Regions from separate parts of the Pseudomonas sp. TH37 genome, predicted to be linked through region 3. Evidence: predicted binding sites of a transcription regulator. Region 3 holds the regulator's gene; each other region holds the start of a gene.

Region 1 (10,803 bases), on a different contig from region 3:
TTGTCGGAGAAACCGTTCAGCGACAGGTTGCGACGCGCCCAATCCAGGTAGGTTTTCGACAGGTCGACGCTGGTGGTGCTGCGCGCGCCACCCTTGGCTGCATGAACGCTGGCCGTCGCGGTGTAGCAATACAGGTTGAGGAAGCGCTTGCCGGCCGCCTCTTTCTGGATTCGCATGCGCATCGGCCGGTGGTCGAGGAACAGCCCGGTGTCGAGGTAGTCGGTGAGGTTCACCAGCAGCTTCACGCCGCCTTCGTTGACCTCATTGAACTTGCCCTGTGCACTCTGGCGTTCGTACTGCTTGGTGCCACTCTGACGCTCGCGACGTTTGACCACCACGCGGTTCTTGTCGATGTTCAACGCTTGCGGGATCGCCGCCAGGGCATCGAACATCCGCGCCGAGGCTTTTTCCGGATCGATGGATTTCGGTGCGGCGTATTCCTGAACGTGGACCCAGTCGTGATACAGGTCGATGGCCATGGAATATTCCGGCATGTCGGCATCGTAGACGCGGTAGCAGTCGATGCCTTCACGCTTGACCCACTTGCCCAGCGCCTTGAGGTTTTTTTGCAGGCGGTTGGCAAACATCTGCCCGCCTTCGCTCAAGCGCGGTTGCTCGATCACCACCGGGGCCGGTTTGATCGGGTTGCCGTTCTTGTTGTACTTCTCATACTTGCCCGGCGCTTCGATGTTCGACGGCGCATCGGACTCGGCCTGTTCGCGCTCGATCTGGCGCTGTTCCGGAGTACGACGCTCGCCGGTTACGAACTGGTCCGGCGTGACCTTGATCAGCAGCAATTTGCACGGCAAGGCACCGTTCCAGAACGAATACTGCTTGTGGCTGCGGATACCCATGCGCTTGCCCAAGTCCGGGGCGCCGGTGAACACCGCCGCTTCCCAGTTCAGGCACGCCTGACGCAGACGTTCGCCGAGGTTCTGGTAGAGATAAAGCAGACTCGCCTCATCGCCCAGACGCTCGCCGTACGGAGGGTTGCAGATCACCAGACCTTTCTGGTTCTGGTCCGGGCGCGGCTCGAATGTCGCAACTTCGCCCTGATAGATCTTGATCCACTCGCTCAGGCCGGCACGTTCGACGTTATTGCGGCCCGGTTGAATCAGGCGTGGGTCAGCTTCATAACCGCGAATCCACAGCGGTGGCTTGGCCAGGCCGGCTGCGGCGCGTTCGGTGGCTTCTTCGTGGAGCTTTTTCCACAACGCAGGCACGTGACCGAGCCAGGCGGTGAAGCCCCATTGCTCGCGACGCAGGTTCGGCGCCATGTCGGCGGCGATCATCGCCGCTTCGACCAGGAACGTACCGACACCGCACATCGGGTCAGCCAGCGCGCCGCCATCGGCGGCAATTCGTGGCCAGCCGGAACGGATCAGAATCGCCGCCGCGAGGTTTTCCTTCAGCGGCGCCGCGCCCTGCTGCAAGCGGTAACCGCGCTGGTGCAGGCTGTGGCCGGAAAGGTCGAGGGACAAAATCGCTTCACCACGGTCCAGGCGCAGGTGAATGCGCAGGTCGGGGTTGAGCTTGTCGATGGACGGACGATCGCCTTGCGGGGTGCGCAGTTTATCGACGATCGCATCCTTGACCTTCAAAGCGCCGAAGTGCGTGTTGTCGATACCCGAACCGTGACCGCTGAATTCGACGGCCAGGGTGCCATCGTTGAGCATGTGGTCTTGCCACTCGATATCCAGCACGCCGTGGTAGAGGTCTTCGGCGTCCTTCATCGGGAAACGCTTGAGCACCAGCAGCACGCGGTTCGCCAGACGCGACCACAGACACAGGCGATAGGCGGTTTCCATGGTGGCCATGCCGCGCACAGCCGAGGTGTGCTCACGTGCTTCCTCAAGGCCAAGCCCGACGGCTTCCTCGATGAGCAGGCCTTCAAGGCCTTTGGGGCAAGTGAGGAAGAGTTCGAAACGATCGGACATGGTAATTCCAGAGCCTTTAGCTAAGTGAACCGGCAACGCATTGCCGATCCGGTTTTCAATCAGGCGTTTTTCTAACAGAACGCCCGCGTGGCACGAAGGTGTGCCGTCCCACCCTGGCTGCTCGGGTTAAAAGAGCTTAGATGCCAGGACAGATATAAAAGTTGATGCAACAAAATGTCATAAGTCGACCCTTCGTCGAATAGTCCCCAAGTGAACGGGTGTCATTCTCGTTAAAGGCCTCACCCCTCTCATCCAGTGCAGGGCCGATCATACCGGGGTTTGGCCAATAAACACGGGACAAATATCGTGTTACTTATGGCCATAGCATCTTTATGGTTACGTTCTTATGACAAAACGATCATTCCCTCGATGTGACGCATTGGTTAGAACTCAACACAGGTTGACGTCGCAACGGCGTCAACACCTTGGCTCGCGACGCCGGCAGCGAGCCGCCAACGGCAGGATTTTTCTGCCTGACCTCGATTGAGGTCGACGCGATAAATACAGTCAACAAGTGAGGGCAACACCCTATGAGAAGACTTAAGCGTGATCCGTTGGAAAGAGCATTTTTGCGCGGATATCAATATGGCGTTGGTGGTAAATCCCGTGAGCTTTGCCCTTTTACTCTACCGTCGGTACGCCAAGCCTGGATCAATGGCTGGCGAGAAGGACGCGGCGACAACTGGGACGGTATGACCGGCACTGCGGGAATCCACAGACTCAACGAACTTCACGCCGTCGGCTAATACAGGGCACACACTCCGACACGACAATCTGATTACGCAACGACTTAACCACGCACGTCCCATCCGGACGGCGGGCTTCGGCCCAAGGGCTCCTTCGAGGAGCCCTTTTTTATGTCTGATCCAAATTCAGCGAAGAAACAAATTGTGGCGAGGGGGCTTGCCCCCGTTGGGCTGCGAAGCGGCCCCAAAATCAGACAACGCGGTGAATCAGAGAGAACACGGACACAGGGTTTACGACTGCTTCGCAGCCGAACGGGGGCAAGCCCCTCGCCACACAAGCCCTCGCCACAAGTCTCCTACCCTGGGATTAGCGCAGCGCGGCGATGGCATCCACCGATTCACGAATCAACGCCGGGCCTTTATAGATGAAGCCGGAGTAGAGCTGCACCAAACTCGCACCCGCGGCGATTTTCTCAGCCGCGTGCTTGCCTTCAGTGATGCCGCCCACGGCGATGATCGGCAAACGACCGGCCAGTTCCGCCGCCAGCACCTTCACAGTGTGAGTGCTCTTGTCGCGAACCGGTGCACCGGACAAACCGCCCGCCTCGTCACCATGCTCCATACCTTCGACACCAACGCGGCTCAGGGTGGTGTTGGTGGCGATCACCGCGTCCATCCCGGTTTCGATCAACGCTTGGGCGACTTGAGCGGTTTCTTCATCGGTCATGTCCGGTGCGATCTTGATCGCCAGCGGAACATGCTTGCCGTGACGCAGGGCCAGTTCCGCCCGGCGGGTGGCCAGGTCGGCGAGCAATTGCTTGAGCGAATCGCCGAATTGCAGGCTGCGCAGGCCCGGGGTGTTCGGCGAGCTGACGTTGACCGTCACGTAGCTGGCGTGGGCATAGACCTTATCCAGGCAGATCAGGTAGTCGTCGACCGCACGCTCAACCGGCGTATCGAAATTCTTGCCGATGTTGATGCCCAGCACGCCCTTGTACTTGGCCGCTGCCACGCGAGCGAGCAAGTGATCGACACCGAGGTTGTTGAAGCCCATGCGATTGATGATCGCCTCGGCGTCCGGCAAGCGGAAAATCCGTGGTTTCGGGTTGCCCGGTTGCGGACGCGGCGTAATGGTGCCGATTTCGACGAACCCGAAACCCAATTGGGCAAATCCATCGATCGCTGCGCCGTTTTTGTCCAGACCGGCCGCCAAACCCACCGGGTTCGGGAACTCCAGGCCCATGACCGTTACCGGCAGTTTCGCTGGCGCCTTGCACAGCAAGCCGTTAAGGCCCAAACGCCCGCCCGCGCCGATCAGGTCCAGGGACAGATCGTGGGAGGTTTCCGGGGAAAGTTTGAACAACAGCTGACGGGCCAGGGTGTACATGGGCAGGCTTGACTCGGTTGGCGATGAGAGGCGGCGATTATAGCCGCGCATCAGGGCTTCACGCGAGGCGCGCAACAAAATCAGCCAGCGATGGCATATGCCTTGCACCGTCAGAGGCATCAGCACTCATGCCAACGGCGGGATGAGTGGAAGGACAATGGCGTCGTCACCCGGCTTTGCCCACGCAAGGGCCTTGGGACGACGCTTTTTTTTGGAAGGTGCGAAATCGATGAACGAACCATCAGCCGGCCCACTGGCCTGGGTCAATGGCAGCGATGCCCCGGAAAAAACCGCAATCAACCTCGGCTTCATGGCCCTGAGCGACTGCGCCTCAGTGGTGGTCGCGGCCACTCAGGGCTTCGCCCAACCGTACGGCCTGACCCTGAACCTCAAGCGCCAATCGTCCTGGGCCAACCTGCGAGACAAACTGGTCAGCGGCGAACTCGACGCCGCCCACAGCCTGTACGGCCTGATTTACGCCGTGCATCTGGGGATCGGCGGCGTAGCCTCCACCGACATGGCCGTGCTCATGGGCCTGAACCAGAACGGCCAGAGCATCAACCTCTCCCACGGTTTGCAGGCCCTGGACGTGACCAGTCCTGAAGCACTGGACCGGCACGTGCACCAAAGTCGCCCAAAATTGACCTTCGCCCAGACATTTCCTACGGGCACCCACGCCATGTGGCTGTATTACTGGCTCGCGAGCCAGGGTATTCATCCATTGCAGGATGTCGACAGCGTAGTGGTGCCGCCGCCGCAAATGGTCGCGCACCTGCAAGCCGGGCGCATCGACGGTTTCTGCGTCGGCGAACCATGGGCAGCCAGTGCGGTGCAACAGAATCTCGGGTTTACGATGGCCACCAGCCAGACCCTCTGGCCCGATCACCCGGAAAAAGTCCTCGGCTGCACCCGCGCGTTCGTCGAGCAATACCCCAACACCGCCCGGGCGTTGGTGATGGCGATCCTCGAAGCCAGCCGATTCATCGAAGCCAGCCGCGAAAATCGCCGCAGCACCGCGCAACTGTTGAGTGCGCCTGAGTATCTGGATGCACCGCTCGATTGCATCGAACCGCGCTTGCTCGGTGACTACGCCGATGGTTTGGGCAATCGCTGGCAAGACCCGCACGCCATGCGTTTCCACGGTGGTGGCGAGGTCAATTTTCCGTATCTGTCCGACGGTATGTGGTTCATGACCCAGTTCCGCCGCTGGGGTTTGTTGCGTGACGACCCGGATTACCTCGGCGTGGCCCGTCAGGTCCAGCAACTAGACTTATACCGTGAGGCCGCCACCGCTGTCGGTGTGCCCGCCCGGTGCCAGGAAATGCGCAGCAGTCAACTGATCGACGGCAAAGTCTGGGACGGCTCGGACCCGGCCGGCTATGCCCGCAGCTTCACGCTGCACGCCATGAGCGACAGCGCTCCCCTTCTCGCCAGCCGCTGACAGGAGCCTACGAATATGTTGCGTATCCTGCTGATCAATGACACTGCGAAAAAAGTAGGGCGTCTGAAGGCGGCCCTGACCGAAGCCGGGTTCGAGGTCATCGACGAGTCCGGCCTGACCATTGACCTGCCCGCGCGCGTCGAAACGGTGCGCCCGGACGTGATCCTGATCGATACCGAATCACCGAGCCGCGATGTGATGGAGCAAGTGGTGCTGGTGACCCGTGACCAACCACGGCCGATTGTGATGTTCACCGACGAGCACGATCCCGACGTGATGCGCCGCGCGATCAAGTCCGGCGTCAGTGCCTACATCGTCGAAGGCATTCACGCACAACGCTTGCAGCCGATTCTCGACGTGGCCATGGCGCGCTTTGAAAGCGACCAGGCCCTGCGCGCGCAACTGCACGCCCGCGACCAGCAACTGGCCGAGCGCAAGCGCATCGAGCTGGCCAAGGGGCTGCTGATGAAGATGAAGGACTGCAACGAAGAAGAGGCCTACACCCTGATGCGCCGCCAGGCCATGAGCCGCCAGCAGAAGCTGATACAGGTGGCGGAGCAGATCATTGCCATGAGTGAGTTGTTGGGCTGATCCGATCATTGTGGCGAGGGGGCTTGCCCCCGTTGGGCAGCGAAGCGGCCCCTTAAATTCCGTCATATAGACCTCGCACAAAGGTCTTGCGACGGCTTCGCCGCCGAACGGGGCGATGCGGCGTTCCGACAAGCCCCCTCGCCACAAAAGCAGATTGTTGGCACAAATCTCGCTAAGTAAATCACTGCAAGGTAACCAACGGCGGTTGCCCCACCTACGACAAAGACGTCGCTCACCTCATTCGCCCCCTTGGCGGATCGGGTAGCGGCGTTTTTCCGTTTTGGCCCCAGAGACCGGGGCTGGTGGTGCGGCCTTTGTGGCGCCCCACCTGCAAGCTCATGACTCCTTCTTGATACGCCTGACAGCTGAGGTGCGCGATGAATTCAAGCTTCTGGAAATCCGGCCATACCCCGACCCTGTTCGCAGCCTTCCTCTATTTCGACCTGAGCTTCATGGTCTGGTACCTGCTCGGCCCAATGGCGGTGCAGATCGCCGCCGATTTGCACCTGACCACCCAACAGCGCGGGCTGATGGTGGCCACGCCGATTCTGGCCGGGGCCGTGTTGCGCTTTGCGATGGGCCTGCTGGCTGATCGCCTGTCGCCAAAAACCGCCGGACTGATCGGCCAGGTGATCGTCATCTGCGCCCTGTTCGTCGCCTGGAAAGTCGGCATCCACAGTTACGAGCAGGCGCTGTTGCTGGGCCTGTTCCTCGGCATGGCCGGTGCATCCTTCGCCGTCGCCCTGCCGTTGGCCTCGCAATGGTATCCGCCCCAGCACCAAGGCAAAGCCATGGGCATCGCCGGTGCCGGTAACTCGGGCACCGTCCTCGCAGCCTTGATCGCCCCGGTACTGGCCGCTGCATTTGGCTGGAGCAACGTGTTCGGCTTCGCCCTGATCCCGCTGATCCTGACCCTGATCATCTTCTACTGGCTGGCAAAGAATGCGCCTGAGCGCCCGAAACCCAAGTCCGTGTCTGACTATTTCAAGGCCCTGGGTGATCGCGACAGCTGGTGGTTCATGTTTTTCTACAGCGTGACCTTCGGTGGCTTCATCGGTCTGGCCAGTGCCCTGCCCGGCTACTTCAACGACCAATACGGCCTGAGCCCGGTGACCGCCGGCTACTACACTGCTGCGTGTGTGTTCGGTGGCAGCCTGATGCGTCCTTTGGGCGGCGCGCTGGCGGATCGCTTCGGCGGGATTCGCACCCTGCTGGCGATGTACACCGTGGCGGCGATCTGCATTGCGACAGTGGGTTTCAATCTGCCAAGTTCCTACGCTGCATTGGCGCTTTTCGTCTGCACCATGCTCGGTTTGGGTGCAGGCAACGGTGCGGTATTCCAGTTGGTCCCGCAGCGTTTCCGTCGGGAGATCGGTGTGATGACCGGGCTGATCGGTATGGCCGGCGGCATCGGTGGCTTCGCATTGGCAGCCGGCATGGGCGCAATCAAACAAAGCACTGGCAGCTATCAACTGGCATTGTGGTTGTTCGCCAGCCTTGGCGTACTTGCCTGGTTCGGTCTGCACGGTGTGAAACGTCGCTGGAGGACCACTTGGGGTTCGGCAGCCGTCACCGCTGCACGGGTGTGAGGACTGAATGAGCCTGCAACTGAGCTTCGCCGAACACAGCGCCATCGGCCCCCGCGAGGAGAACCAGGACGCCCTGCGCCTGGTCACTCCGGCCCCGGCGCTGGCGGCGAGCAAGGGTTACCTGTTCGCCATCGCCGACGGCGTCAGCCAATGTGCCGATGGCGGGCTCGCAGCCCGTTCAACCTTGCAGGCCTTGGCGCTGGACTACTACGCCACCCCGGAAACCTGGGGCGTCGCCCAGGCATTGGACCGTCTGCTACTGGCGCAAAATCGCTGGTTGCAGGCTAACGGCGGCGGGCAACCGCTGCTGACCACGGTCAGTGCTTTGGTGATGCGCGGCCGGCGTTTCACCCTGGCGCATGTCGGCGATTGCCGGGTTTATCGCTGGCACGCCGACACGCTGCAACGGGTGAGTGAGGATCACGTCTGGGACCAACCGGGCATGCAACATGTGCTCAAACGGGCCTTGGGGCTGGATCAACACCTGGTGCTGGACTTTCTCGATGGCGAACTGCGCCTGAACGAGAGTTTCGTGCTGCTCAGCGACGGCATCTGGGCCGTGCTGGGCGACACCGCCATTGCAGGCATTTTGCGGGATCAGCCTGACCTGAACAGTGCCGCGCAGACCCTGGTCAGCGCTGCGCACCTGGCCGGCAGTCAGGACAATGCCAGCGCCCTGCTGGTGCGGGTCGATGCCCTCGGTGAAACCAGCATTGGCGATGCACTGATTCATCTGCAGCAATGGCCACTCCCGCCGGCGCTGAAGCAGGGCCAGACCTTCGAAGGCTGGCAGGTCGAAGGGATCCTCGGCCAGAGCCAGCAATCGCTGCTCTACCGGGTGCGCGACGCACAACAACAGCCCTGGCTGCTGAAAACCTTGCCCAGTGCGCTCCGCGACGATCACCAGGCCGGGCAGGCGTTGTTGTCGGAGGAATGGTTTCTCAAGCGTGTGGCCGGGCGGCATTTTCCTGAAGTCCATGCCGCCAGTCAGCGTCAGCATTTGTACTACGTGATGCGGGAATATTCCGGATCTACCTTGGCTGAGCTGCATGAGCGTGTCGCAACGCTGCCACTGGCTCAATGGCTGGACCTGGCCGAACGCCTGCTGCGGGCCATCGGCATCTTGCATCGGCGGCAGATTCTGCATCGCGATATCAAACCGGAGAACCTGCTGCTGGGGGACGACGGCGAGTTGCGCCTGCTGGATTTCGGCCTCGCCTACTGCCCCGGGCTGTCTGAAGATCAAGCCTGCGCCCTGCCCGGAACGCCCAGCTATATCGCACCGGAAGCCTTTCGAGGTGACGCTCCTACACCGCAACAGGATTTGTATGCGGTCGGCGTAACCTTGTATTACCTGCTGACCGGGCATTATCCCTACGGCGAAATCGAAGCGTTCCAGCGCCCTCGGTTTGGTGTGCCTGTCAGCGCCAGTCGCTACCGGCCCGACCTGCCGGAATGGATTGCGCAAAGTCTGGAGCGCGCGGTGGCGGCGGCTCCAGATCAGCGTTTTGAAACGGCGGAAGAATGGTTGCTACTGCTGGAACAGGGAGAACGACGCAGCTTGAGCGTGCGCCCCAGACCGTTGCTGGAGCGAGAACCGCTGAAGGTCTGGCGGACGTTGGCGCTGGTGTCGTTGCTGGTAAATCTGGTGCTGCTGTTTTTGCTGTTTCACGGTTGAGTTTTGCACTGAACCCAAAAGATCAAAAGATCGCAGCCTGCGGCAACCCTACGGGTGCCCACGATCTCCTGCAGGAATGACCGCAGGCTGCGATCTTTTGACTTTTCTGCTTCAAAAACGGGCATAGCGCATTGAACCGGTGCACGCAAACACCCTCCTCCCACGCTGAAAGCCCATAAATTCGGCATTTGTGCGACTTGGCACAACCGCTGCATTACCTTTCCCAACATACATAAAGCCCAACCTTCAACGTGGAAGGCTGCGCTGCCCGAGAGAACGGGACAAGGACAAAGGCGTCCTCGCTAGTTAACTAGCGGGACGCCTTTTTTTGTTTGCGCAAAATTTTGTCGAGCAAGGCCTGAATGCCCTGATGAGGCAGGCCCGAGCTCCCCGGAGAACCTGATGAAAAAACTAAAACTAGTGATGATCGGCAACGGCATGGCCGGGGTTCGTACCCTGGAAGAACTGCTCAAGCTGAGTAATGAGCTGTACGACATCACGGTCTTCGGCGCCGAACCCCATACCAACTACAACCGCATCCTGCTGTCGCCTGTACTGGCTGGCGAACAGACGTTCGAAGAGATCGTGCTCAACGATCTGGACTGGTACCTGGAAAACAACATCAAGCTGCTGCTCAACCGCAAAGTGGTGGAGATCGACCGGGTCAAACGCCGGGTCATCGCCGAGGACGGCACCGAGGCCGAATACGACCGCCTGCTGATTGCCACCGGTTCGACCCCGTTCATCCTGCCGATCCCCGGCAATACCTTGCAGGGCGTGATCGGCTACCGCGACATTGCCGACACCCAAGCGATGATCGACACCGCCAAGACCCACAAGCACGCCGTGGTCATCGGCGGCGGCCTGCTGGGTCTTGAAGCCGCCAACGGCCTGATGCTGCGCGGCATGCACGTCACCGTGGTGCACATCGGCGAATGGCTGCTGGAACGGCAACTGGACAAAACCAGTGGCCAACTCCTGCAAACCGCCCTGGAAGCCCGAGGCCTGCATTTCCGCCTGTGCGAACAGACCCAGGCCCTGCACGATGCCGGCAATGGTCGGGTAGGCTCGGTGCAGTTCAAGAACGGCGACATCATCCCCGCCGATCTGGTGGTGATGGCCGCCGGTATTCGCCCCAATACAGAACTCGCGGAAAAATCCGGCATCCCGTGCAACCGCGGGATTCTGGTCAACGACACGATGCAAACCTACGACCCTCGGGTCTATGCCATCGGCGAATGCGCCAGCCACCGTGGCATCGCCTACGGCCTGGTCGCGCCGCTCTTCGAACAGGCCAAGGTATGCGCCAACCACCTCGCCCAACTGGGTTTCGCCACCTACAAGGGTTCGGTGACTTCGACCAAATTGAAAGTCACCGGCATCGACCTGTTTTCTGCCGGCGACTTCATGGGCGGCGAAGGCACCGAGACCATCACCCTCTCCGACCCGATCGGCGGGGTCTACAAAAAACTGGTGATCAAGGATGACGTGCTG
Region 2 (8,320 bases), on a different contig from region 3:
TGCCTGAATCTGCAACGGCCCTAACGGTTCCATGTCGAACGCCAGTTCGACGCGCCACAACTGTTGCTTGGGTTCGCGTTCGTCGCGGCGTTCGTGCGGTTGTTCTTTCTCGGGCGCTTCTTCGCGCTGGAATTTGACCTGCAACGGCACGATGTCTTGCAGGTTGCGCATGGGGATTTCCAGCTGCCAGGTGCTGAGCAGGCGACCGTCGTCGGTGAGGCCGGTCTGTTCCAGGCTCGACAGTTGATGGCTTTGCAGACGCGAGACAGCCGCCGCTGCCAGGCGCAGCAAGTGTTCCAGATCGCCTTCACCGTCCTGACTTTGCAGCAGACGCTCGGGGAGCGGGAAACTGGTCGGCAATGGTTTGGCGCTGACTTGCCCCAGCATGCCCAAGGCGCTACGCACGAAACTCGGCAGCGCCTGGGCCAAGGTGTTGGCGGCAATAATCGCGTTGAGATTGGTGTTGGCCGGCAGGCCCGGCGTCAGTTGTGCGATCAACTTGAGCAGGTCGCCCTTCATGTCTGGCGTCAGCGTCGGGTTTTGTCCGGTCAGCAGTTTCGCTTCAAGGAACAGGCCGCTGTTGGCCAGCGCCTGAGCCAGGCCTTTGGGCGTGCTCAGTTGCTGAACATCTGGCAGGCCTGCGAGCAATTTGTCCACGGTGGCGCGCAGGTCGCTGGAGGTCTGATCCGACGGCGGCAGGTTTTGCAGGACTTTGATCAAGCCATCCAGAGAGCCCTGGCGGCTTTGCTGGCTGACCAACTGCTGCGTCACCGCCAACTGTTCCTGACGGCTGCTCAACGGGACGAATTTCAGGGTCTGGGTGTCCTGCACCAAGGCGCTGAGCAAAGTGCCGATGCGCAGTGGCGTCGGGCTGTCGATGCTCAGCGTGCTACCGCTCAGCGCGGTGTTGAGCAGGCTCACCATCGAGCGAAACACCGTCGGCTGGTCCGGCGCCTGCGGCATCACCTGAGAGGTCAGTACTTTTCCTTGCAGCAACGTCCCGACCGGCAGTTGCGCCGTGTCGATGCGGGTGAGGGTCGCGACGCTGGAGGCGATGGCCTGTTGCACCGTGATCGCCAGATTGCCCGCCGATGGCTGGGTGATCGCCAGGCTGGTGCCCTGGGGCAACGGCTGAGTGCTGGTGGCCTGGACCGTGGTCTGGCGACCGCTGTCGAGGGTGACCTTGAGCAACAGTTGAAAAGTCTGATCCGTCTGCTTGAGCGAGAGCACTTCAGCCTTGGCGGTTTGCCCAACGGAGATCAGGCCCTCCATCGGCGTCAGCAGCTTGAGTAGCTCACCACTCACCACCAGCGGCCGCGAAGTCGCGGGCGTGGTCTGCGGCAGCGGAAGGATGTTCATTTCGCCTGTCATATGCGGTCACAACCTGTGGAAATTGCGCTCTTTAGAGTCGGGCATGGCATGTATAATGCCGTCCCGATGCAACCGGGGCGCTAAAAACATTGCAATTGATTGACGCAGCTCTCTAAAACGGGCCGCCAATGCATCTATCCTGCATCTCTTTAGCGGCCGCTCCACTGCCGACTTGAACCGCAAAAGGCCCGTGATCTCTTGACCAGTCCTGTCCTGCAAACCGTTGCCCTCGCCTGTGAGCGAGACCTTCGGCTGCTCTTCGAAAATCTCGAATTGAGACTGGCCAGTGGCGAAATGTTGCAAATCAGCGGGCCCAACGGCAGTGGCAAGACCAGTCTTTTACGTCTGCTGTCTGGTTTGATGCAGCCGACCGCCGGTCAAGTGTTGCTCAATGGCCAGCCGCTGAACGATCAGCGTCTTGAACTGGCGCGCAATCTGCTCTGGATCGGCCATGCCGCCGGCATCAAGGATTTGCTGACCCCCGAGGAAAACCTCAGCTGGCTCTGCGCCTTGCATCAACCGGCCTCCCATGAGGCGATCTGGCAGGCGCTGACGGCGGTGGGGCTGCGCGGTTTCGAGGATGTTCCCTGCCACACGCTCTCCGCCGGGCAACAGCGCCGCGTCGCGTTGGCGCGTTTGTATCTGGACAGCCCGCCGCTGTGGATCCTCGATGAGCCGTTCACCGCGCTCGACAAACAAGGCGTGGCGCAACTCGAAGAACACCTGGCTGCGCACTGCGAGCGGGGTGGCATGGTGGTCCTGACCACTCACCACACCCTGACCCGGATGCCGGCCGGCTATCGCGACATTGATTTGGGGAACTGGGCCGTATGAGTGTTTTCGGCCTGTTGGTCGCCCGCGAGGCACGTTTGCTGTTCCGCCGTCCTGCCGAATTGGCGAATCCGTTGGTGTTCTTCGCCATCGTCGTCTCTTTGTTCCCATTGGCGGTCGGCCCCGAGACTCAATTGTTGCAAACCTTGTCCCCGGGGCTGGTCTGGGTGGCAGCACTTTTATCGGTTTTGCTCTCGCTGGACGGGCTTTTCCGCAGTGATTTCGAAGACGGGTCGCTTGAGCAGTGGGTCCTTTCGTCGCACCCCCTGCCTCTTCTGGTGCTGGCCAAGGTACTGGCACACTGGGCCTTTTCCGGCCTGGCGCTGGTTTTGCTCGCACCCTTGCTGGCGTTGATGCTTGGTTTGCCTGCCGCCTGTCTGCCGGTGTTGCTGCTTTCTTTATTGCTGGGTACACCGGTGCTGAGCCTGCTCGGTGCGGTGGGCGCGGCGTTGACGGTAGGATTGAAGCGCGGCGGCCTGTTGCTGGCGTTGCTGATTCTGCCGCTGTACATCCCGGTGTTGATTCTCGGCAGTGGCGCCTTGCAGGCGGCATTGCAGGGCATGCCGGCGACCGGTTATCTCTTGTGGCTTGGTAGCCTGACCGCCCTGGCGATAACCCTGACACCTTTTGCAATAGCTGCTGGCCTGAAGATCAGCGTCGGCGAATAATGAGGTCTGGTTATTTTTTAACCAGTAAAGACCCTTTGGCTGCTTCGTGATGACGAGCAGCAACCGTGATGGAAACAGCAATGAACTGGACCTGGTTTCATAAGCTCGGCTCACCCAAATGGTTTTACGGTATCAGTGGCAAACTGCTGCCGTGGCTGAGCGTCGCGGCGTTGCTACTGATCAGCATCGGTGTGGTTTGGGGGTTGGCCTTCGCGCCGCCGGACTACCAGCAAGGCAACAGCTTTCGGATCATCTATATTCACGTCCCGGCCGCCATGCTGGCGCAGTCCATCTACGTGATGCTGGCCGTGTGCGGCATCGTCGGGCTGGTCTGGAAGATGAAGCTGGCCGACGTCGCCCTGCAATGCGCCGCACCGATCGGTGCCTGGATGACCGCCGTGGCGCTGGTCACCGGCGCGATCTGGGGCAAACCGACCTGGGGTTCGTGGTGGGTCTGGGATGCGCGACTTACGTCCATGCTTATTCTGCTGTTTCTGTACTTCGGTCTTATTGCGCTGGGCAACGCCATCAGCAATCGTGACAGCGCCGCCAAGGCCTGTGCGGTACTGGCAATCGTCGGCGTGATCAACATCCCGATCATCAAATATTCGGTGGAGTGGTGGAACACCCTGCACCAGGGCGCGACCTTCACCCTCACCGAAAAACCGGCAATGCCCGCCGAGATGTGGCTGCCACTGCTGCTGACGGCGCTGGGTTTCTACTGTTTCTTCGGCGCGGTGCTGTTGCTGCGCATGCGCCTTGAAGTGCTCAAGCGCGAAGCCCGGGCGAGCTGGGTGAAAACCGAAGTGCAGAACAGTCTGGAGGTCGCTCGATGAGTTTCGCTTCATTCGGCGACTTTCTCGCCATGGGCCATCACGGCCTGTATGTCTGGTCAGCCTATGGCATTAGCCTGGCGGTGCTGGCCCTCAACGTGGCGGTGCCGATCCTGGCCCGCAAGCGGTATCTGCAACAAGAGGCGCGTCGTCTGCGCCGGGAGAACGGCAAGTGAATCCCCTGCGTAAAAAGCGTCTTATCATCATTTTCGCGATCCTGGTTGGTGTCGGCGCTGCCGTTGGCCTGGCCTTGAGCGCCTTGAAACAGAACATCAATCTGTTCTACACCCCGACCCAGATCGCCAACGGCGAAGCGCCGCAAGACACACGTATCCGCGCGGGTGGCATGGTTGAGAAAGGTTCGCTGCAGCGTTCCGGCGATTCCCTGGACGTGAAATTCATCGTCACCGACTTCAACAAATCCGTGACCATCAGTTATCGCGGCATCCTGCCGGACCTGTTCCGTGAAGGGCAGGGCATCGTTGCCCTCGGCAAGCTCAACGCTGACGGCGTTGTGGTGGCCGACGAAGTGCTGGCCAAGCACGATGAAAAGTACATGCCGCCGGAAGTGACCAAGGCGCTGAAAGACAGCGGTCAGTCGGCCCCTACTCCCGCGAAAGAGGGCTAACTGATGACTTCCTCACTTTATAGTTCAGGGCTGTTCATCCCTGAATTGGGCCACTTGGCCATGATACTGGCGCTGTGTTTCGCGCTGGTTCAAGCCGTGGTGCCATTGCTCGGTGCATGGCGCGGCGACCGCTTGTGGATGAGCCTGGCCCAGCCGGCCGCCTGGGGGCAGTTCGCGTTTCTGCTGTTCGCTTTCGGTTGCCTGACTTACGCGTTCATGGCGGACGACTTCTCCGTTGCTTACGTGGCCAGCAACTCCAACAGCGCCTTGCCGTGGTACTACAAATTCAGCGCCGTCTGGGGCGCTCACGAAGGTTCGTTGCTGCTGTGGGCACTGATCCTCGGCGGCTGGACCTTCGCGGTGTCGGTGTTCTCCCGGCAATTACCGCAAGTGATGCTGGCCCGGGTGCTGGCAGTGATGGGCATGATCAGCACCGGTTTCCTGCTGTTCCTGATCCTGACGTCCAACCCGTTCGCCCGCATCCTGCCGCAGATGCCGACGGATGGTCGCGACCTTAATCCACTGCTGCAAGACATCGGCCTGATCGTTCACCCGCCGATGCTGTACATGGGCTATGTCGGTTTCTCCGTGGCCTTCGCCTTCGCCATTGCTGCGCTGCTGGGCGGCCGCCTCGATGCGGCGTGGGCGCGCTGGTCGCGTCCGTGGACAATCGTGGCCTGGGCTTTCCTCGGTATCGGTATTACGTTGGGCTCCTGGTGGGCCTACTACGAACTCGGCTGGGGCGGCTGGTGGTTCTGGGACCCGGTGGAAAACGCGTCCTTCATGCCTTGGCTGGTGGGCACGGCGCTGATTCACTCGTTGGCGGTCACGGAAAAACGTGGCGTGTTCAAGAGCTGGACGGTGTTGCTGGCCATCGCCGCGTTCTCATTGAGCTTGCTCGGGACTTTCCTGGTACGTTCCGGCGTGCTGACCTCGGTTCACGCCTTTGCGTCCGACCCTGAGCGCGGCGTGTTTATCCTGATCTTCCTGCTGTTTGTGGTCGGTGGTTCGCTGACGCTGTTCGCTCTGCGCGCTCCGGTGGTCAAGAGCCATGTCGGTTTCAACCTCTGGTCCCGGGAAACCCTGCTGCTGGGCAATAACCTGGTGCTGGTGGTGGCCGCTTCGATGATCCTGCTCGGTACCTTGTATCCATTGATCCTCGATGCGATGACCGGCGCCAAACTGTCGGTCGGCCCGCCATACTTCAACGCGCTGTTCATTCCATTGATGGCGTTGCTGATGGTGGTGATGGCGGTCGGCATGCTGGTGCGCTGGAAAGACACCCCGGTCAAATGGCTGATGAGCATGTTGACCCCGGTGTTGCTCGGCAGCGCTGCGCTGGCCGTCGTGGCGGGCGTCGCTTATGGCGATTTCAATTGGGCAGTACTGGCGACATTCATGCTGGCTGCCTGGGTGTTGCTGGCCGGTGTGCGGGATATCTTCGACAAGACCCGTCACAAGGGCCTGATCAAAGGTCTGCCGACTCTGACTCGCAGCTATTGGGGCATGCAAGTCGCACATTTGGGCATTGCCGTGTGCGCGCTGGGTGTCGTGTTGTCGAGCCAGAACAGTGCCGAGCGTGATCTGCGCCTGGCGCCGGGTGAGTCCATGAGCCTGGCCGGTTATCAGTTTGTGTTCGAAGGCGCCAAGCACTTCGAAGGGCCGAACTTCACGTCCGACAAGGGCACCATCCGGGTGATCCGCGATGGCAAGGAAATCAGCGTGCTGCACCCGGAAAAACGCCTGTACACCGTGCAGAACTCGGTGATGACCGAAGCCGGGATCGACGCCGGTTTCACCCGTGACCTTTACGTCGCTCTGGGCGAGCCGCTGGGCGAGGGTGCCTGGGCGGTCCGCGTGCACGTCAAACCGTTCGTGCGCTGGATCTGGTTCGGTGGGTTGCTCACCGGTCTCGGCGGGTTGCTGGCGGCGCTGGATCGCCGTTATCGGGTCAAGGTGAAAAGCCGCGTGCGTGAAGCGCTCGGCATGACGGGAGCCACTGCATGAGACGTTGGTTGATGCTGTTACCACTGGCGATTTTTCTGGTGGTTGCTGTTTTTCTGTATCGGGGTCTGTACCTGGACCCGGCCGAGCTGCCTTCGGCGATGATCAACAAACCGTTCCCGGAGTTTTCGTTGCCTTCGGTGCAGGGTGACAAAACCCTGACCAAAGCGGACCTTCTGGGTAAACCGGCATTGGTCAACGTCTGGGGCACCTGGTGCATTTCCTGCCGGGTCGAGCACCCGGTGCTGAACAAACTGGCCGGGCAGGGCGTGGTGATCTACGGCGTCAACTACAAGGACGTCAACACCGATGCCTTGAAGTGGCTGGCCGAGTTCCACAACCCGTATCAACTGGACATCCGTGACGATGCCGGCACCCTGGGCCTGAACCTTGGCGTGTACGGCGCACCGGAAACCTTCTTCATCGACGCCAAGGGCATCATCCGCGACAAATTCGTCGGCGTGATCGACGAGCAAGTCTGGCGCGAAAAACTGGCGGCCAAATATCAGGCGCTGGTCGACGAGGCCAAGCCATGAGGCGCTGGATCGCCGCCGCCGTGCTGGGTTTGAGCATGGCCGGTGTGGCCCACGCGGCCATCGACACCTATGAGTTCGCCAAAGAAGGCGACCGTGAGCGTTTTCGTGAGCTGACCAAGGAACTGCGTTGCCCCAAGTGCCAGAATCAGGACATCGCCGATTCCAACGCACCGATCGCCGCCGACCTGCGCAAAGAGATTTTTCGCATGCTCGGCGAGGGCAAGGACAACCAGCAAATCATCGATTTCATGGTCGACCGCTACGGTGATTTCGTCCGCTACAAACCTGCCCTCAACGCCAAAACCGCACTGCTCTGGTTCGGCCCCGCCGGCCTGTTGCTGGGCGGTTTTGTGATCATCGCCGTGATCGTCCGCCGTCGTCGCGTGCAACGCACCGACAGCCCGGACACGCTTTCTGCCGAGGAGCGCGAGCGCCTCGACCACCTGTTGGATAAAACCAAGAATGATTGATTTCTGGCTCGCTGCAGGCCTGCTGCTCCTGGTTGCCCTGAGTTTTCTGCTGATCCCTGTTCTGCGTGGTCGTCGCGCTCAGCTTGAAGAGGACCGCACGGCACTGAACGTCGCGCTTTATCAGGAGCGCGTGGCTGAGTTGCAGACTCAGCAGGAAGAGGGCGTGCTCAACGCCGAACAAATGGACACCGGCCGCGCCGAAGCTGCCCGTGAACTGCTCGCCGACACCGAAGGCGTCGAGGCGCCGCGCGTGTCGCGTCTGGGCAAACCGTTGCCATTGCTGGCGGCGATTCTGGTGCCGGTGCTGGGTCTTGGGCTGTACCTGCATTTCGGCGCCAGCGACAAAGTCGAGCTGACCCGCGAATTCGCTCAGGCGCCGCAGTCGATGGAAGAGATGACCCGTCGACTGGAACGTGCGGTTGCCGCCCAACCGGATTCGGCCGAAGGCCTGTACTTCCTCGGCCGCACCTACATGGCTCAGGACCGTCCGGCTGATGCAGCGAAGATCTTCGAACGCACCGTGACCCTGGCTGGTCGTCAGCCGGAACTGCTCGGGCAATGGGCCCAGGCGCAATATTTCGCTGATGGCAAGAAGTGGTCGGACAAGGTTCAGGCACTGACCGACGAAGCGCTGAAAGCTGATCCGAAAGAAGTCACCAGCCTCGGTCTGCTAGGCATCGCGGCCTTTGAAAGTGAGCGTTACCAGGACGCCATCGACTATTGGAATCGCCTGCTGACGCAACTGCCGCCGGATGATAAATCCCGCGTCGCGCTGCAAGGTGGCATTACTCGCGCCGCCGAGAAACTCGAAGCCAGTGGTGGCAAGGTTGCCCAAGCGCCTGCGGCCAAAGCTGCAGCACTGCTCAAAGTGCAAGTCGATCTGGCGCCAGAGCTGAAAGCCAAGGTCCAGCCGGGTGACAGCGTGTTCATCTTCGCCCGCGCCATCTCCGGCCCACCCGCGCCGCTGGCCGCCAAGCGT
Region 3 (10,803 bases):
CTACGGCCTGCATGCTCAACCTCAATCGGCGCCCTGTGCGCGCGGGTCGGACATCATACAAAAAAGCCCCGCGCCTGCGAACCCCGCGAAGCAGGACTCTGACGGGGGGCTTCTTTATAGATGCGGTTCAGGGATGCGCCAACAGCTCGGTCAATTCGCTGACCTGAGCGATTTCACGCATATCTTCGGGTATCGCACGAATGCTCAGGGCCTTACCGGCCGCCTGAGCATCGCGCATGAAGCACAGCAGCAGCGACAAGCCGACGCTGCTGGACTTCTCCACCGAGGAGCAATCAACCACCAGCGCAGCTGCGTTACTGGACTTGATCAGCGCCTGCCCCTGCTTGCGCAGGTTCGGGCCTGTCCGGTAATCCAGTACGCCACTGAGCAGCAGCTCGCCGGATTCGCTCATGCGAATGGCCGACTCACTCATTGGGTTTGGGTCTCGGTAGATTTCTCGGTGGTTTCCTTGGCTTTGGCGACTTCCCCGGCCCAACCGTTGATGGTTTTGTCCAGATCGTTGCCATTGCGCTGCATCGCATCAGCGAACTGATCGCGGAACAGCTTGCCGATATTGATGCCATTGATGATCACGTTGCGCAGCTTCCACTCGCCATTGATCTTTTCGAGTGTGTAAGACACAGGATAGATCGCGCCGCTGCTGCTTTTGACCGTCATGCCAACGCTGGTACGGTCTCCCGACTCATCCTTGGCAGGATCGACGACGATGCCCTGGTTGTCGTACTCAAGCAAAGCATTGCCATAGAACTGGAACAGGCCTTTTTTGAAGTTCTCGACAAACTTCTGCATCTGCTCGGGGGTCGCCTTGCGTGAATACTTGACCGTCATGATGCTCTTGGAAATACCTTCGGCATCCACCACAGGACCGACGATGGTATTCAGCGCCGTATAAAAGTCCTGCGGGTCCTGTTTGTACTTTTCTTTGTTCGCGGCAAGATCCGCCAACAACCGGGTGGTGGTGTCCTGTACCAGATCGTGGGCGGAAGACCCCGCCACGGCGTTAGCCATCAACGGCAAGGCCGCGAGTATTACCAACAGGCCACGTCGCAAGATAGAGATCATTCAAAAGCTCCTCATTTGGCGTCTTTGCTAACGGTATTGAGCAGAAATTTACCGATCAAGTCCTCGAGTACCAGTGACGACTGCGTGTCGTGGATGGTTCCACCCTCCTTGAGCAGGGTTTCCTCCCCGCCCACACTGATACCGATGTATTTCTCACCCAACAGGCCAGCGGTCAGGATAGAGGCAGTGGAGTCAGTCGGCAGATTATCTACGCGCTTTTCCAGTTGCATGGTCACCCGACCGGTGAAGCTGTCGCGGTCCAGATCGATCGCCGTGACCTTGCCGATGGTCACACCGGCCATGGTCACTTTAGCTCTGACCGTCAAACCGGCGATATTGTCGAAATATGCATAAAGTTTATAAGTTTCGGTGGTTGCGCTCGGGGACAGACCACTGACCCGCAACGCAAGCAACAGCAAAGCCAGGATGCCAGCCAGCAAGAAAAGGCCGACACCGATTTCCAGGGTGCGGTTTTGCATCAGAAATCTCCAAACATCAAGGCGGTCAAAATAAAGTCCAGGCCGAGTACAGCCAAAGAGGCATACACCACGGTCTTGGTAGTGGCACGACTGATCCCCTCGGAAGTGGGCTCGCAGTCATAGCCTTGGAATACGGCGATCCAGGTCACGACGAAGGCAAAAACGATGCTTTTGATAATACCGTTGAGCACATCGTCGACAAACGTCACGCTGTTTTGCATGTTCGACCAGTAGGAGCCGTCATAGACACCCAGCCAGTCGACAGCCACCCACGAACCGCCCCAGATACCCACCACGCTAAAAATCATCGTCAGCACCGGCAGGGAAATGAAGCCGGCCCACAGGCGCGGGGCAATGATGTACTTGAGCGGGTCGACCCCGATCATTTCCAGGCTGGATAATTGCTCGGTGGACTTCATGTTGCCGATTTCAGCGGTCAGGGCCGAACCCGCGCGACCGGCGAACAGCAAGGCCGTGACCACCGGCCCCAGTTCCCGCAACAGCGTCAGCGCAACCATCTGCCCGACGGCCTGCTCCGAACCGTAGCTGGACAGAATGTTAAAACCCTGCAGCGCCAGCACCATGCCGATGAACACCCCGGAGACCACGATGATCACCAGGGACATCACACCCACCGAATGCAGTTGCTTGACCAGCAGGCCAAAACCGCCGCCGATGCCGCCACGACCGAGCAAGGCATGAAACAGGAACAGCGCCGAACGCCCGAACACCGCCAGCACATCAATGCCGGCGAAGCCGAAGCGGCGTACTCTTTCTATTAATGAAATCTTGCGCATCAGCGCTTCCCCAGAAGATCTGCGCGGTAATCCGGCGCTGGAAAGTGGTATGCGACCGGGCCGTCGGGTTCGCCAGTCAAGAATTGACGAATACGTGGCTCATCCGATTTCATCAAATCCTTGGGTGTGCCCTGGCCCAACACTTGCCCGTCGCCCACCACAATGAGGTGGTCAGCGATGCTCGCGGTCTCGGCCAGGTCGTGGGAAACCACGATACTGGTGATGCCCAGCGCATCGTTGAGCAGGCGGATCAGGCGCACCAGTACGCCCATGGCGATCGGGTCCTGGCCGACAAAGGGCTCGTCATACATAAGGATTCGCGGATCGAGCGCAATTGCCCGGGCCAGCGCGACGCGACGTTTCATGCCGCCGGACAATTCGTCAGGCATCAGGTCGATGGCGCCACGCAAGCCCACTGCCTGCAATTTGAGCAAGACAATGTCGCGGATCATTTCTTCCGGCAGCTCGGTATGAACACGCAGCGGAAAGGCAACGTTCTCGAACACATCAAGATCGGTAAACAACGCGCCGCTCTGAAACAACACACCCATGTGCTTGCGCGCATCGAACAGATCGCTGCGCGACAACGTTGGCAGGTTCTGGCCGTTGACCCAGACTTCGCCGCTGGTAGGACGCAACTGTGCGCCTATCAGCCGCAACAGCGTGGTCTTGCCACACCCGGAAGGCCCCATGATGCCGGTGACCTTGCCGCGCGGTATGCGGATATCGACGTTATTGAAAATGCTGCGCGTACCGCGCTTGAAGGTCAGTCCCTTCAGCTCGACCGCGTAGGCGTTATCGGCACTCATCTAAACTCCTTGCGATGCAGCCTCTCACTCGGACGCCTGGCTTTCTGGCGAAAGCACATACCTCCCCCGGGCAGGCCGAACTGGCGGCGAACTATATCACTGCAAAGCTCAAGCGCCCAAGGCCCAAGCCGGGCATGTTCAGCAACATGACCGCCTGAAATCATCTATTTAGAGAGATTCGGTAACAAGTAATGACAAACCGCAACGAACTTGCGTGAGGGTTTTGATCATTACCGTTATAATCGCCGCCTTTTCATCAGGCTATTCGATTTCCGACATGAACCAATCCAGCGACCTGATTCAATCAGCACAACGTACCATCCGCCTCGAACTGGAAGCCGTACAAGGCTTATTGCCCCATATCGACGCAGATTTCGTACGCGCTTGCGAGATGATTCTGGCCAGCAAAGGCCGCGTGGTCGTGGTCGGCATGGGCAAATCGGGACATATCGGCAACAAGATTGCCGCCACCCTGGCCAGCACCGGCACCACGGCGTTTTTTGTGCATCCGGCCGAGGCCAGCCATGGCGACATGGGCATGATCACCCGTGATGACATCATATTGGCGCTGTCGAACTCCGGGTCCACCAACGAAATCGTCACCTTGCTGCCGCTGATCAAGCGCCAGGGCATTCAAATGATCAGCCTGACCGGTAACCCCGAGTCGCCGCTGGCCAAGGCAGCTGAAGTCAACCTCAATGTAAGCGTCGAACACGAAGCCTGCCCGCTGAATCTGGCACCTACCTCGTCGACCACCGCGGCCCTGGTCATGGGTGACGCCCTTGCCGTTGCCTTGCTTGAAGCTCGCGGTTTTACCGCTGAAGATTTCGCTTTTTCCCACCCGGGTGGCGCCCTTGGCCGTCGCTTGTTGCTGAAAGTGGAAAACGTCATGCATGCCGGCACCGAATTACCGCAAGTGACGTGCGGTACGCTGCTCAAGGATGCCTTGATGGAAATGACCCGTAAGGGGTTGGGCATGACCGTTGTACTGAGCACAGATGGAAAACTCGCCGGGATCTTCACCGACGGCGATCTGCGCCGCACTCTGGACCGCACCATTGATATCCACAGCACGACCATTGATGAAGTGATGACCGCCCACGGCAAGACCGCACGTGCCGAGATGCTCGCCGCCGAGGCGCTGAAAATCATGGAAGACCACAAGATCAACGCACTGGTAGTGGTCGACAGCGAAGACCGCCCGGTCGGCGCCTTGAACATGCACGATTTGCTGCGTGCGGGAGTAATGTAATGAGCACGGACCTGCTGCAACGCGGCAAACAGATCAAACTGGCGGTATTCGACGTCGACGGCGTACTGACCGATGGGCGCCTGTACTTCCTCGAAGACGGCAGCGAATTCAAGACTTTCAACACCCTCGACGGCCAGGGCATCAAGATGTTGATGGCAGCCGGCGTGCAGACCGCTATCATCAGCGGCCGCAAGACCCCGGTGGTTGAACGGCGTGCGAAGAACCTCGGCATTCCACACCTGTACCAGGGTCGCGAAGACAAACTGGTGGTGCTCGACGAACTTCTTGCCCAGCTCAACCTGAGCTATGAACAAGTGGCCTACCTTGGCGACGACCTGCCAGACCTGCCGGTGATTCGCCGTGTTGGCCTTGGCATGGCGGTGGCCAGCGCTGCCAGTTTCGTGCGCGAACACGCCCACGGCATCACCCAGGCCCGCGGTGGCGAGGGTGCTGCTCGCGAATTCTGCGAATTGATCCTGCGCGCCCAGGGCCGCCTCGATGCGGCCAACGCCGCGTACCTGTGAGCCCATCATGCTGAGCAAAAAGATTCGCAACATCCTGATGTTCGGTTGCATCGCAGCGATTTTTGCAGCGGTCGGCTACTGGAACATCAGCCCGGAACGCTTCCTCGACAAACCGGTGGTGAAGGTCGATGAAAGCGCGATCGACTATTACGCCGTCAACGCCCACAGCGTGCAGTACCTGCCCGACGGCAAACTGCAATACGAGATGACGTCGGACAAGGTTGAACACCTGAAAGCGACCGAAGTGACGTTGCTGACCAATCCTGACCTGAACATGTTCCGTGGCACCGAATTCCCCTGGCACGTCCAGAGCGAGCGCGGCGAAGTCAACCCGGACGGTACTCAAGTCGAGCTGATTGACTCGGTACGTATCACCCGTTTCGACGAAAAAAACCGCAAAACCCTGATTACCACCACCCGTATGACAGTGTTCCCGCAGCAGCAATATGCGCAGACCGATCAACCCGTTAGAATCGACGGCGCCGGCGGTGTATCGACAGGCAACGGAATGAAAGCGTACTTGAAAGAAAGCAGGATACACCTGCTATCGAACGTAAGAGGACAGTATGAGGCTCGTTAAAACTCTCCCTATTTTGCTCAGTCTGGGCGCAGCACTGGGAAGCGTGAGCGCCTGGGCTCTGCCGAACGATCAAGAGCAGCCTATCCGCATTCAGGCCGACGATGCCCAACTGGACGACAAGAATGGCGTTGCCACTTATAAAGGCGATGTAATCATTACGCAGGGCTCGATGAAGGTCACCGGTAACACCGTGACCATCACCCGCACCCCGGCCGGCGACATCGACGTGGTGACCTCGGTAGGCAACCTCGCCTACTTCGAGCAACTGCAAACGGCGGGCGACACCAAGCCTGTTCAGGGTTACGGAGTGACTATTCAGTACCACGCCTCGCAAAACCGCGTCGTGCTGATCGATCGCGCCAAAGTCATCGATAAAGACAACAACGTCACCCAAGGCGAGAAAATCGTCTACGACACGGTCAAAAAGCTTGCGAGCGCCGGTCGCGCCACGGGTAACAAGGTTACCGAGGCGCGTCCTCGCATCGACATGGTGATCCAGCCGAAGAAGAAAACTGACGAGCAAAAGGCCCAGTAATGGCAACTCTGAAAGCTCAGCATCTGGCCAAGAGCTACAAGAGCCGTCAGGTCGTGCGCGACGTCAGCCTGTCCATCGACAGCGGTCAGATCGTCGGCCTGCTTGGCCCTAACGGCGCCGGTAAAACCACCTGCTTCTACATGATTGTCGGCCTGGTACAGGCCGATCAGGGCCGCGTACTGATCGATGACCTGGATGTCAGCCACCAGCCGATGCACGGTCGTGCGAAGGCGGGTATCGGCTATCTTCCGCAAGAAGCGTCGATCTTCCGCAAATTGTCGGTGGCCGACAACATCATGGCCATCCTCGAGACCCGCAAGGAACTCGACAAGGCCGGTCGTCGCCAAGAGCTGGAAAGCCTGCTGCAGGAATTTCACATCCACCACATCCGCGACAACCTCGGCATGAGCCTGTCCGGTGGTGAACGCCGCCGCGTGGAAATTGCCCGGGCACTGGCCACCAATCCGAAATTCATCCTCCTCGACGAACCTTTCGCCGGTGTGGACCCGATTTCGGTGGGCGATATCAAGCAGATCATTCATCACCTCAAGGCCAAAGGCATTGGTGTGCTGATCACGGACCATAACGTCCGTGAAACCCTGGATATCTGCGAAACCGCCTACATCGTCAACGATGGTCAACTGATCGCTGAAGGTGACTCCGCCACCATCCTGGCCAATGAACTGGTCAAGGAAGTGTATCTGGGTCATGAGTTCCGCCTGTAAGCACTGAGGTGCCCGGGTCGCCGAGAGAGCGCTCACTTCAATAAAAAATCAATAAGTTTTTATTGTTACAGCGCTCTAGGCAAACACTTCAGTTTCGGGCATATAATTTGCTTATGTTTGGCGCTTCGGCGCCCTGTAGTGGATGGCGCATGTGCGCCGGCGAATAAGGTGTTAAGCCCCTGCCATGAAACCATCGCTAGTCTTGAGAATGGGCCAGCAGCTGACGATGACACCGCAGCTGCAACAGGCCATCCGCCTGCTCCAATTGTCGACCCTGGACCTGCAACAGGAAATCCAGGAGGCCCTGGAGTCCAATCCGATGCTCGAACGCCAGGAAGAAGGCGACGACTTCGATAATGCCGACCCCTTGGCCGATAGCGCCGAACAGAAACCCAACGCCGACATTCAGGAACCCTCCTACCAGGAAACCGCCCCAACGGTGGATAACCTCGAGGAAGGCGACTGGAATGAGCGCATTCCTAACGAATTGCCCGTCGACACGGCCTGGGAAGACGTCTACCAGACCAGCGCCAGCAGCCTGCCGAGCAACGATGACGACGAGTGGGATTTCACCACCCGCACATCGGTCGGTGAAAGCCTGCAAAGCCATTTGCTCTGGCAACTGAACCTCGCACCGATGTCCGACACCGATCGCCTGATCGCCGTGACCCTGATCGACTGCATCAACAATCAGGGCTACCTGGACGAAACCCTTGAGGAAATCCTCGAAGCCTTCGACCCGGAACTGGACATCGAACTGGACGAAATCGAAGCCGTCCTGCACCGCATCCAGCAATTCGAACCCGCTGGCATCGGCGCCCGCAATCTCGGCGAATGCCTGCTGCTGCAACTGCGCCAGCTGCCCGCCAAGACCCCTTGGCTGGCCGAGGCCAAGCGCCTGGTCACCGATTACATCGACCTGCTCGGCAGCCGCGACTACAGCCAGCTGATGCGCCGCATGAAGCTCAAGGAAGATGAACTGCGTCAGGTCATCGAATTGGTCCAGAGCCTCAACCCGCGCCCGGGCTCACAGATCGAGTCCACCGAAGCCGAATACGTCGTTCCCGACGTGATCGTGCGCAAGGACAACGAGCGCTGGCTGGTGGAGCTGAACCAGGAATCGGTGCCACGCCTGCGGGTCAACGCCCAATACGCCGGTTTCGTGCGCCGCGCCGATACCAGCGCCGACAACACCTTCATGCGTAATCAGTTGCAGGAAGCTCGCTGGTTCATCAAGAGCCTGCAAAGCCGCAATGAAACCCTGATGAAAGTCGCCACCCAGATCGTCGAGCATCAACGCGGCTTTCTAGAATACGGTGACGAAGCCATGAAGCCGTTGGTGCTGCACGACATCGCCGAAGCGGTGGGCATGCATGAATCGACGATTTCACGGGTGACCACGCAAAAATTCATGCATACCCCACGGGGCATCTATGAACTGAAATACTTTTTTTCCAGCCACGTCAGTACCTCCGAAGGCGGTGAATGCTCGTCCACGGCGATCCGCGCGATCATCAAAAAACTGGTTGCTGCGGAAAATCAGAAAAAGCCGTTGAGTGACAGCAAGATCGCTGGTTTACTGGAGGCACAAGGCATTCAGGTAGCCCGTCGCACCGTCGCCAAGTACCGCGAATCCCTGGGGATCGCGCCTTCCAGCGAACGGAAGCGGTTGATGTAGCCGCCGGGCTCGCCACAGCGTTCCAGTGGCAGGCATTTCTGCCTGCCGCTTTATGCACTGGCAACGAAGGAGAAGCTGTATGCAAGTCAACATCAGTGGACACCAACTGGAAGTGACCGAACCCCTGCGCACCTACATCGGCGAAAAACTCGACCGATTAGAGAGGCATTTCGACAAGATCACCAATGTGCAAGTCACGATGAACGTCGAAAAACTGCTGCAGAAGATCGAAGCCACGCTGCATATTCCCGGCGGAGAAGTGGTCGCCAATGCCGAGCATACGGACATGTATGCCGCCATCGACCTGCTGACCGACAAGCTGGATCGCCAACTTAAAAAGCATAAGGAAAAGACCCAGAGCCTCCTCCAGGGCGCGACCGGTCGTTAACACCCCCAATCCATGATCCGACTAGAAACCATCCTGACCCCCGGCCGTTCCCAAGTGAACGCGCCGGGTGGCAGTAAAAAGAAAGCCCTCGAGCAAATTGCCAACCTTATCCACCGCGAAGTACCGGATCTGGAAATGCAGGACGTATTCGAGGCCCTGATTGCCCGTGAGAAACTCGGTTCTACCGGTTTCGGCAACGGCATCGCCATCCCCCACTGCCGGCTTAAAGGCTGCACCTCGCCAATCAGTGCGCTGCTGCACCTGGAAGCCCCTATCGATTTCGACGCCATTGATGGCGCCCCGGTTGACCTGCTGTTCGTTCTGCTGGTCCCGGAAGCTGCCACCGATGCACACCTGGAATTGCTCCGTCAGATCGCCAGCATGCTGGATCGCAAGGAAGTGCGTGAGAAGCTGCGCAGCGCCCCGAGCAACGAAGCCTTGTATCAGGTTGTCCTGGACGAGCAAAACGGTCACTAATCATGCGCCTGATCATCGTCAGTGGCCGCTCCGGCTCAGGTAAAAGTACCGCCCTCGATGTGCTCGAGGACAACGGCTACTACTGCATCGACAACCTGCCTGCTGGTTTGCTGCCGGAACTGGCCGAACGCGCGCTGATTCACACCGAGCTGGCACAACCGCTGGTGGCCGTGTCCATTGATGCGCGCAACCTGCCGAGCCACCTGTCACGGTTCCCCGAATTGCTGGAAGAGGTCCGCAGCCGGCATATCCAGTGCGATGTGCTGTACCTGGACGCCGACGAAGAAACCTTGCTCAAACGCTTTTCGGAAACTCGCCGTCGTCACCCGCTGAGCAGCGCCAATCGCTCATTGGCGGAGGCGATACAGGACGAAACCAATCTGCTGGGGCCTATCGCCGATCTGGCCGACCTCAAGGTCAATACCACCAATCTGAACCTGTATCAGCTGCGCGATACCATCAAGCTGCGCCTGCTGAATCAGCCGGAACCGGGCACTGCGTTCCTGGTGGAATCTTTCGGGTTCAAGCGTGGCATGCCGGTGGACGCCGATCTGGTGTTCGACGTGCGCTGCCTGCCCAACCCTTACTGGAAGCCGGAGCTACGGGCACAGTCCGGGCTCGATCAACCGGTGGCCGAGTACCTGGCGGCACAGCCTGACGTCGAAGAGATGTTCCAGGACATTTCCTCGTACCTGCTCAAGTGGCTGCCCCGCTTTGCCGCCAGCAACCGTGCCTATGTCACCATTGCCATTGGCTGCACCGGCGGGCATCACCGCTCTGTCTACCTGACCGAACGTCTGGGTCAGGTCCTGCAAAAAACCCTGAAGAACGTCCAGGTCCGCCACCGCGACCTCAGCTAAAGGATTCACATCGCGATGCCTGCTCTGGAAATCGAAATCATCAACAAGCTGGGCCTGCATGCCCGCGCGTCTGCAAAATTCGTTGGCGTCGCCGGTGAGTTCAAGGATTGCACGATCAGAGTAGGACGCACTCCGGAATCCACGGTCGATGGCAAAAGCATCATGGCCATGATGATGCTCGCTGCAGGCAAGGGCACCAAAATCTATATCAGTACCGAAGGCGAAGACGAGCAAAGAGCGCTGGATGCGCTGACAGACTTGATCAACCGTTACTTCGACGAAGGCGAATGAACAGCGCAGGCTCTTGTGGCGAGGGAGCTTGCTCCCGCCGGGCTGCGAAGCGGCCCCAAAAACTGCCACCGTTGTACGCCAAACATAACCGCATTCGCTGATTTCACGACTGCTCCGCAGCCGAACGGGAGCAAGCTCCCTCGCCACAAAAGCACCTCTTCGCCAAGTTTGCACACCTCAAGCCAACGCTGTATCCATCACCATCATCAGACAAAACCCGATCAGCAGCCCAAGGCTGGCCAGTTTGTCGTAACCATGGCGGCGCGATTCGGGGATGACTTCGTGAGTCACCACCAGCAGCATCGCACCGGCCGCTAGTGCCAGC

The links. The regulator sigma-54, encoded in region 3, starts transcription at its own class of promoters, with help from an activator protein. The targets are predictions, from matches to a motif close to ANTGGCATNNANNTTGCTNT.
Region 1: JFU11_RS00465 (CmpA/NrtA family ABC transporter substrate-binding protein) is a predicted target of sigma-54. The motif match lies at 4,100-4,119, and genes of this name have one in related genera.
Region 2: JFU11_RS01795 (flagellar hook-length control protein FliK) is a predicted target of sigma-54. The motif match lies at 1,415-1,434, and genes of this name have one in related genera.

What each region holds. Positions count from the first base shown of each region.
Region 1 is NZ_JAEKFD010000001.1:108,233-119,035, forward strand. It holds gene rlmKL (bifunctional 23S rRNA (guanine(2069)-N(7))-methyltransferase RlmK/23S rRNA (guanine(2445)-N(2))-methyltransferase RlmL) at 1-1,937, opposite strand, end outside; gene JFU11_RS00455 (ribosome modulation factor) at 2,468-2,683, shown strand; gene JFU11_RS00460 (quinone-dependent dihydroorotate dehydrogenase) at 2,991-4,010, opposite strand; gene JFU11_RS00465 (CmpA/NrtA family ABC transporter substrate-binding protein) at 4,240-5,451, shown strand; gene JFU11_RS00470 (ANTAR domain-containing protein) at 5,467-6,042, shown strand; gene JFU11_RS00475 (nitrate/nitrite transporter) at 6,420-7,631, shown strand; gene JFU11_RS00480 (bifunctional protein-serine/threonine kinase/phosphatase) at 7,639-9,309, shown strand; gene nirB (nitrite reductase large subunit NirB) at 9,712-10,803, shown strand, end outside.
Region 2 is NZ_JAEKFD010000001.1:370,015-378,334, reverse strand. It holds gene JFU11_RS01795 (flagellar hook-length control protein FliK) at 1-1,371, opposite strand, end outside; gene ccmA (cytochrome c biogenesis heme-transporting ATPase CcmA) at 1,570-2,205, shown strand; gene ccmB (heme exporter protein CcmB) at 2,202-2,870, shown strand; gene JFU11_RS01780 (heme ABC transporter permease) at 2,951-3,706, shown strand; gene ccmD (heme exporter protein CcmD) at 3,703-3,879, shown strand; gene ccmE (cytochrome c maturation protein CcmE) at 3,876-4,331, shown strand; gene JFU11_RS01765 (heme lyase CcmF/NrfE family subunit) at 4,335-6,338, shown strand; gene JFU11_RS01760 (DsbE family thiol:disulfide interchange protein) at 6,335-6,871, shown strand; gene JFU11_RS01755 (cytochrome c-type biogenesis protein) at 6,868-7,341, shown strand; gene ccmI (c-type cytochrome biogenesis protein CcmI) at 7,334-8,320, shown strand, end outside.
Region 3 is NZ_JAEKFD010000008.1:128,582-139,384, forward strand. It holds gene JFU11_RS20230 (BolA family protein) at 1-13, opposite strand, end outside; gene JFU11_RS20235 (STAS domain-containing protein) at 128-433, opposite strand; gene JFU11_RS20240 (ABC transporter substrate-binding protein) at 430-1,083, opposite strand; gene mlaD (outer membrane lipid asymmetry maintenance protein MlaD) at 1,095-1,562, opposite strand; gene mlaE (lipid asymmetry maintenance ABC transporter permease subunit MlaE) at 1,562-2,359, opposite strand; gene JFU11_RS20255 (ATP-binding cassette domain-containing protein) at 2,359-3,168, opposite strand; gene JFU11_RS20260 (KpsF/GutQ family sugar-phosphate isomerase) at 3,446-4,420, shown strand; gene JFU11_RS20265 (HAD family hydrolase) at 4,420-4,944, shown strand; gene lptC (LPS export ABC transporter periplasmic protein LptC) at 4,952-5,524, shown strand; gene lptA (lipopolysaccharide transport periplasmic protein LptA) at 5,511-6,059, shown strand; gene lptB (LPS export ABC transporter ATP-binding protein) at 6,059-6,784, shown strand; gene JFU11_RS20285 (RNA polymerase factor sigma-54) at 6,969-8,462, shown strand; gene raiA (ribosome-associated translation inhibitor RaiA) at 8,542-8,850, shown strand; gene ptsN (PTS IIA-like nitrogen regulatory protein PtsN) at 8,863-9,327, shown strand; gene rapZ (RNase adapter RapZ) at 9,330-10,187, shown strand; gene JFU11_RS20305 (HPr family phosphocarrier protein) at 10,203-10,478, shown strand; gene JFU11_RS20310 (ZIP family metal transporter) at 10,656-10,803, opposite strand, start outside.